DNA from 2 places in the Paenibacillus sp. Y5S-9 genome. Region 1 is predicted to be linked to the other one. Evidence: predicted binding sites of a transcription regulator. Region 1 holds the regulator's gene; the other holds the start of a gene.
What was found. The regulator CtsR, encoded in region 1, represses protease genes until heat stress. The targets are predictions, from matches to a motif close to ATGGTCAATAAAGGTCAAACA.
Positions count from the first base shown of each region.

Region 2: clpP (ATP-dependent Clp endopeptidase proteolytic subunit ClpP) is a predicted target of CtsR. The motif match lies at 2,135-2,155, and genes of this name have one in related genera.

Region 1 covers NZ_CP145887.1:6,106,143-6,110,268, forward strand. Annotated here, with positions in the region: gene V6669_RS26980 (protein arginine kinase) at 1-1,031, opposite strand, end outside; gene V6669_RS26985 (UvrB/UvrC motif-containing protein) at 1,060-1,584, opposite strand; gene V6669_RS26990 (CtsR family transcriptional regulator) at 1,616-2,077, opposite strand; gene V6669_RS26995 (GNAT family N-acetyltransferase) at 2,545-3,720, opposite strand; rRNA gene rrf (5S ribosomal RNA) at 3,900-4,016, opposite strand; rRNA gene V6669_RS27005 (23S ribosomal RNA) at 4,092-4,126, opposite strand, start outside.
Region 2 covers NZ_CP145887.1:182,552-186,677, forward strand. Annotated here, with positions in the region: gene V6669_RS00890 (DUF4163 domain-containing protein) at 186-1,283, shown strand; gene clpP (ATP-dependent Clp endopeptidase proteolytic subunit ClpP) at 1,450-2,046, opposite strand; tRNA gene V6669_RS00900 (tRNA-Arg) at 2,223-2,297, opposite strand; gene V6669_RS00905 (sugar-binding domain-containing protein) at 2,724-3,749, shown strand; gene gap (type I glyceraldehyde-3-phosphate dehydrogenase) at 3,856-4,126, shown strand, end outside.

The DNA of each region.
Region 1 (4,126 bases):
TGAGCACGATAGATGTCACGCTCATCTGTGCGCATATCTTCCCCGAATGTTTTCTGCAAAAATCCCGGCTGTGTCATCACGTTCAACTCATTCATTACCGTGATGGACAGTCCATCCAACAAGCCGAGATCCACGCCAAGGCGTACATCCGATAAGCGCTGTGCAGCTTCCTTTGAATCAACAATAGCTGCATGAGACAATATGCCGTAAGAACGCATGACCCGATCCGTAATTCGAAGTCTGGAGTCGGTAATTAACCGTTCTCTGGCAGTACGTTCATGACCAATCATCTGTAATACAACACCATGCAGGTTCTCGATGACTTCCTGTTCGGTCTGTCCCAGTGTAATCTGGTTCGAGATCTGAAACAGGTTACCCATCGCCTCACTGCCTTCACCGTATATCCCCCTTACAGTCAATCCCACTTGGGAAACTGCGGTTAAAATACGGCCAATCTGCTGCGTCATCACCAGGGCAGGCAGGTGCATCATAACCGATGCTCTGACACCTGTACCTACATTAGTAGGACAGCTGGTTAAGTATCCTCTGCGATCATCAAAAGCATAATCCACGTGCGCTTCAAAAGCATCATCTATTGCAGAAGCTTTCTCCCAGGCTTCTTTCACCTGGAACCCCGGATAGAGGCACTGGATACGAAGATGATCCTCTTCATTAATCATAATACTGACAGACTCATCCTCACTGAGAATAACCGCACCATTTCTGGATTCATTCGCAAGACTTGGACTGATGAGATGTTTCTCCACCAGCACCCGTTTGTCGAGTTCGTCAATATCGATCAGATCCAACGTATGAAAATCCCCAAAGGCATGAACGTCATCGTATTGAAGTACTTCGCTCAGCTTATTCAGCACCTCTTCCGATTGCTCATTGGAAGCCAGCATCGGAAACGGAACATGCTGAAGGTTGCGCGCAATCCGGACACGGCTGCTAATGACGATTTCGGAATCAGCCGCATCACTGCGCATCCAGTCGCTGAGCGCCTTCTCTGTAAAGCGCAGATTAGGCATTACGCATCCCTCCTACTCATGACAAACTTTACTCCTGAGCTATTCCTTTTTCAAGTCCTCTGATCTGGTCACGGATCTGAGCCGCCTCTTCAAATTCCTCTTGGGCGATACTCTCCTGGAGCTCACGCTTCAGATCAGCGATTTGCCGTTTCACCTTGATGCGACCCCCAGCTCGTGCAGGCACTTTGCCTACATGGGACGTACTACCATGAACCCGCTTGAACAAAGGATCCAGACGGCTGTCAAAATATTTATAACATGAACTGCAGCCAAATCGGCCTATCTTGCTGAATTGTGAGTACGTCATACCACACTCTTCACACTGAAGTACTTTTGCAGGTGGTGTTCCTGCCGATCCACTTTTGCCGGCTGGATCAAAATCAAGCAACCCGGACAACAAGTTGTGAATGGAAAAACCGCCTGCTGTCCCAGGGATCATTTCCCCTTTTTCACGGGCACATGACTCACAAATATGGAATTCCGTCTTCTCTCCATTTACAATCTTCGTGAAATGAAGTGTCGCCGGACGTTTATTGCATTCTTGGCACAGCATATTGATGTACCTCCTTTGACCCCGATAGTTTTCATTTACCGAGCAAAGATATTAACATCGCCTTCAACATTCTGGCACGAATTTGATCCCGGTAAGGAAGTTTGACCAATATAACCTCTCTAGATACAGCAGCTCGCATCAACCCGGCTTCCCGCTTGCTCAAGAAGCGCGCTTCTTCCAATTGATAGATCAGACCTTCGGCAGCTGTCTGCCCGATCTCTTCACCAATACTATGGTGCAAATGATTATGCAGAGCTGATTGGGCCGGTAATTCAATGCGCTGTATGCGAACATAACCACCACCGCCGCGTTTACTCTCTACCAGGTATCCCTTCTCGAGTGTAAAACGTGTGCTGATGACATAATTGATCTGGGAAGGTACACATGAGAATTGATCTGCCAGATCATTACGCTGAATTTCAACCATTCCTTCGGGACTTTCATGCAAAATACTCTTCAGATATCGTTCGATAATATCAGAGATATTACGCATCCAATCATCCTCCACTGTCTGAAACGTTAAGTCAATAAGGACCCACACGCCCCCACAGAGTACACCTTCTCTACCCATTTAACCAATCAGGGAAACAGCGAATCTTGCTTCCACAGGTGTCAACAGGAGAGCGAAGGAAGCACGAAGGTCCTTTAATATTCCCTTGATCCTCCGATGAAATGAATCCCGTATATTGGCGCTCATCCATCAGATTGTAGAAAGAAAGTTACTTCAGTATTAAACCTTTAGTTGACTTTGACTTTCTTTGACTTTATAACCATTATAGCATATTTTGTGGTTTTGCCAAGTGGGGTCACTATTCATTTTTTACGATTTTACACGAAATATTCCCCAGACACAAAAAAACCTCTCCAAAATTGCTGGAGAAGTCCATTTGTCTTTCGATCACGCCGTATTTCTATATAAGCCAATCAAGTTAAATGAAGCAGTGGGAATAGTAATAGTCATCAGAAGAAATCGAGTAAATAGGTTTCTCGTTCAGGAATCGCTTGTTCTAAAGCCTTGATTGCTGCTTCTGGTCCGTGAATTCTTCCGATCCGTGCCATTTCCGTTGGTCTGCGATACCCCATCAGCACTGCGGTAAGGGACTGAATGTCTAACTTAATACTCTGATCATCAGTAATTGGTTCCGAAGTTTTCCATATGGACGCTGTTCCATTCATCGCTACGTTTAATTGCCATACCCCTTCATTCCACGGAGCGTGGGTATCCTCTACCTGTAAAACAATCTGCACCGGTGAGTCCTGGCTTGCAAATGGATACTGGGATATAAACTGCTCCACACTAACGATGCGTGCCATAAAATAAGGTACGATCTCCTGCTGAATCCGTGGGTTATCCAATTGGAAGGCAAGCGTATCACTGGCAGGCGCCTGTAAAGTAACTTCCTGGATCATGGAATCATGGTTAGCAATGAAGGTCCACAGCCCTTGCCTAGCCTCTTCATTCAGATAGATGATCTCTTTAATGGTAAATTTATTTTCCTTAACTTCATATAAAAGATAACCTTGTGCTGCATCAGCTTCATCGTAATATACAGCCTTCTGGCTGGTCCCATTAACAAGAACTGAATTCTCCCACCTTGCATCATCCCGAACCAGAGTTCCGTTATAACGCTCAGCATAAGCACTGTATACTTCCTTTAAAATACTGAGGCCCGGATCCCCACGCCGAATTGTTCCCGGTGTCGCTTTTTTCATAGGCAAATTAGCTGTAGGTACTTTATAACGTTTAAATTCAACATAAGTCTCCCATCCATACTTCCGATAGAAACCAAAAGAGAATGGATGCAAGAACGATATACTTTGTTTGTTACGATTCATTTCTTCCAACGCATGCTTCAGCAGACCCGCTACCCAGCCTTTGCGTCTATACTCTGGCCAGGTGGCTACACCCGCAATACCGCCCATTTCGAACGATCTGCCATGAATATAGGTTTGAAAAGGAATGATGTGAAGTTTGGCTCCTAGCTGCCCGTCCTCATATACACCCCATATATCCTGTGACGAAAATTGACTCCGCCGTTTTTCTTTTTGTTCCTCACTCATTACTACTTGAAAAGCATATTCGGAGAGTGCCATAGCCGGTTCAAAATCATCTACCGTCAATTTCTGAATTTCCATGTCGTCCTACACCCCATTCGCTAGAGTTATTATCAATCCAAATCATGGCCTGATATGTGATATATGTACCCCTTAGAGTGTGTCAGAGGATTCTTACAAAGTCAAATAAGAGATGCTTTCGCATCCCCTTAAATAAACAAATAAAAACCACCACCGAATAACATCGGCAGTGGTTCTTTGCTTGGCGGCGTCCTACTCTCCCAGGACCCTGCGGTCCAAGTACCATCGGCGCTAGAGGGCTTAACGGTCGTGTTCGGGATGGGTACGTGTGGAACCCCTCCGCCATCGCCACCAAACGCATAGCTTACATTTCAGAGATCGTTCTCTGAAAACTAGATTCGAAACGAAACATGCGAATTATCACTTGCTAATTGGATAAGCCCTCGACCGATTAGTACTGGTCAGC
Region 2 (4,126 bases), 1.0 Mb from region 1:
CGTGACAAAAAGGTCATATCCCGTTATATTTTCCGCTTGATATTCATCAACATTGTAACTCGAGCTGTAAACCTTTCCGAAATCGGGTTAATTATAATAGAGAGGTGAGCGTATGAGATATGCGATCAGGTCAGGATTACATACGCAATGATCCCTAATTGTGAATTCAGAGAGGAGTTTTATATATGACATCATGGAAAAAATGGACAAGTGCTTTGCTCGCAGCAGGAATTATTGTAGGTAGCGGTTCGGTATGGCAGGACAGTTCGGTTCAGGCAGCATCGGTATCCTCGAAAGTGACAACCCCGGCTGAGGTAACTCTGAAATCGGGTGGGAAAACACTGACTCAAAAAGGACTTCTTCAAGGTGGCTCAACTTGGGTCTCTCTTACTGCAGTTAAAGATGTGGCAGGTGGAACCCTGAAATATGATGCGAAAACCAAGTCATATACGGTAACAGCAGCCAACAATGCGATGACCGTTAGCCTGATGGATGGACAGCCAAACGTTTATATTAACGGTTATTACCCTCAAGTGGAAGCGAAATTGATTCAGGGTCGATTGTATATTCCATTCTCAGCAATGAGAGATTATTTGGGTGTACAGGGGAATTGGGATGGCAAAACCAAAACGTTGACACTCAGCAAAGTGAAACAAAATAACGTTAAAATTAAAGCGGCAACAGTTAATGTTACTGTAAAAAATGCTGAAGTAGATGTTCAATATCCACAGGTGAGTGGACTTGCCAGCAAAGAAGCTGAAGCAGCGATCAACAAAGTGCTGAAAGACGAAGTGGATGCTTATGTAGCTGACTTCAAGAAACAGACATCTGAATTCGGCGGTGCTACAGCCAACCGTCCATATGCATTTGAGAGCTCTTATGTAGTGACGTACAACGAAAAAGGCGTGCTGGGACTCATTACACAACGATACGAAGATTATGCTGGCGCTCATGGTATGACATACCGTACGGGCCACACCTTTGCACTGGACACAGGTAAGGAGCTTACATTAGATGATGTGCTGCAAAATAACAAAACCATGCGCGAGACGTTGGGTAAAAAAGTGGGCGAGCAACTGAAAGCCCGCGGTGGATACCTCGATGGGTATAAAGGGTTAAATAAAGATCAGGATTTCTATGTTACACCAACGGGTGTGGTCGTGTTCTTCCAGCTGTATGAGTATACAGCGTACGCAGAGGGATTCCCTGAAATGCCATTTACGTATAAAGAGATTCTTCCTAAAGGCACAGAACCATTTAGCGATGTAACGGGAACCAAATAAAGAATCATTATTATGCACTCTTAAGTTATTTTTCTTATAAAATGAAAAAAGAAGCCCTCATCATGATCATGATGAGGGCTTCTTCTCGTATAGACAACACAATGAGGTGTTGCTGATTACGTTAGGTATTGATATATTAACGCGAAGACCGTGTTCTAACTAACACTTAGATTCCTTGGGAACCTACGTTTTCAATAACTTTATCAATGATACCGTAATCGGCAGCTTCAGCAGCACTCATGAAGTAGTCACGATCTGTATCTTTCTCAATCCGCTCCAGCGGTTGACCTGAACGCTCAGAGATGATGCGGTTCAATGTATCACGCATTTTCAGGATGCGGCGAGCACGAATTTCGATGTCGGAAGCTTGACCTTGAGCACCACCAAGTGGTTGGTGAATCATGATTTCACTGTTAGGCAACGCAAAACGTTTCCCTTTTGCACCGGCATTCAACAAGAATGCACCCATGGAAGCGGCCATACCTACACAGATGGTAGATACATCCGGTTTGATGAATTGCATTGTATCGTAAATCGCCATACCGGCTGTAATCGATCCGCCTGGGCTGTTGATGTATAAGTGAATGTCTTTCTCCGGATCTTCCGCAGCCAGGAACAACATCTGTGCCATAATGGCATTAGCCACTACGTCATTAACATCGCTACCAAGGAAAATAATACGATCCTTCAGCAATCTGGAGTAGATGTCGTAGGCGCGCTCACCCCGGTTGCTCTGTTCAACGACCATTGGAATAAAACTCACGTGAAAAACCTCCTCGGAATGTAAATGTTATTGGTGTTTATACTTAAACTGTTACCGTATTACCCACATAATAAACAATTCCAAACAAAAAGTCAAAGAAAGTCAAACTAACTTGCAAAAAAAAGAAACCTTTCCGGTTTCATTGGTTAAATGGGTTATGAGCTGTTAAATAAAAATGGCGCGCCCGCCAAGAATCGAACTTGGATCTCAGGCTTCGGAGGCCTACGTCATATCCATTGGACCACGGGCGCACATTATGTGATAGCAATAATGATTATAGCTCATGAAATATTTAATTGCAAGCAGTTCGTTGTGGTATTGGTTTGGATTAACCCAAAAATGATCATGATGAAGAAGAGTGGATAAAGAGTGCATTTAAGTAAATGCTATTAGAGGTTTTGGACATGCCGTATGAAATGTGATTCTGAGCGATATGTAGATTGAATTCATTTGTTTCTTCTATATATGGTATGCGTGAGCTAGTCCTTGATCATGGAAGTCTAGGATTGTGAAAATAGGCGCGTACAAACGCTGAATGCGTGTCGAAATAACACGTTGAAACACTTGCATGTCACGTCAGTTTTAGGTAGAATAGACGTGGGACTTAAAAAGTTAACCCGGGACGTTTTAGGGCCACGAAAGAGAGCTTAGAACGAGAACTTGCGGGAGTGGAAAGCATGCGAACGATTTTAGAAGTACAAAAGCAGCTTCTGCCTGATCTCATGGATATCTTGAAAAAGAGGTATACGATTCTGCAACAGATCATGTTATCGGATGTGATCGGACGGAGAACGTTAGCTAATTCCATGCAGATGACCGAGCGGGTTCTGAGGGCTGAGACCGATCTGTTAAAGGCTCAGGGACTTATTGAAATTGACAGTGCAGGAATGAAGATCAGCGAGGCAGGGTATGATTTGCTGCAGCAGTTAGAGCCCGTAGCCAAAGAGTTGTTCGGATTATCCGAGCTGGAAGAGCGCATCAAGCAAGCCTACGGTCTGCAAAAGGTGGTTGTGGTTCCTGGTGATTCGGACGTTTCTCCATTTGCCAAAAGGGAACTGGGCAGAGCCGGAGCGAAGGCTCTCGGCAATATCATGAGTGACAACGACGTTGTCGCCGTTACTGGCGGATCAACAACGGCCGAAGTCGCAGAGCAACTGACTCCGCCAACATCGCTCAAAGGTGTCTGGTTCGTACCGGCACGCGGTGGACTTGGAGAAAGCCTTGAAATTCAGGCAAATACGATTGCATCCACAATGGCAAAACGGGTAGGAGCGCAATACAAACTCCTGCATGTACCGGATTTGCTTAGTGATCATGCCTACGAATCATTAATCCAGGACCCCAGTGTTCAGGAGATTCTGCAGCTGATTCGGAAATCGCGGATTGTAATTCATGGAATTGGTGATGCCGTGGAGATGGCGACAAGACGTAAACTTGCGACGGAGATTATCGATGAACTTCAGGAGCAAGGAGCCGTATCTGAATCTTTCGGTTATTACTTTAATGATCAGGGTAAGGTGGTACATACCATGCTTACACTGGGTATGCGACTTCAGGATATTGAACGAACCGATGTCGTGATTGGAATTGCAGGTGGCAAAAGCAAAGCTGCTGCCATTCACTCCGTGTTGCGATTTGGTCAGGAAGATATTCTGATTATTGATGAGGCTGCTGCCGAAGTCATCGTTGCTGAAATGGAATAAGGGTTTACTTTGCATCACAACTATTGTTGTCTTGACGGACTTCACCGTCTGTCTTGAATATATAAGTTTCATAAAAAATTAATCAAAACTTGGGAGGAACTTACTCATGATTAAAGTAGGTATTAACGGTTTTGGACGTATTGGACGCTTGGCATTCCGCCGTATTCAAAATGTAGCAGGCATCGAGGTAGTAGCAATCAACGACTTGACTGACGCTAAAATGCTCGCTCATTTGCTCAAATATGATACAACTCAAGGTCGCTTCGATGGCGATGTTGAAGTACACGATGGCTTCTTCAAAGTGAACGGCAAAGAAGTTAAAGTATTGGCTAACCGTAACCCGGAAGAACTTCCTTGGGGCGACCTGGGCGTAGATA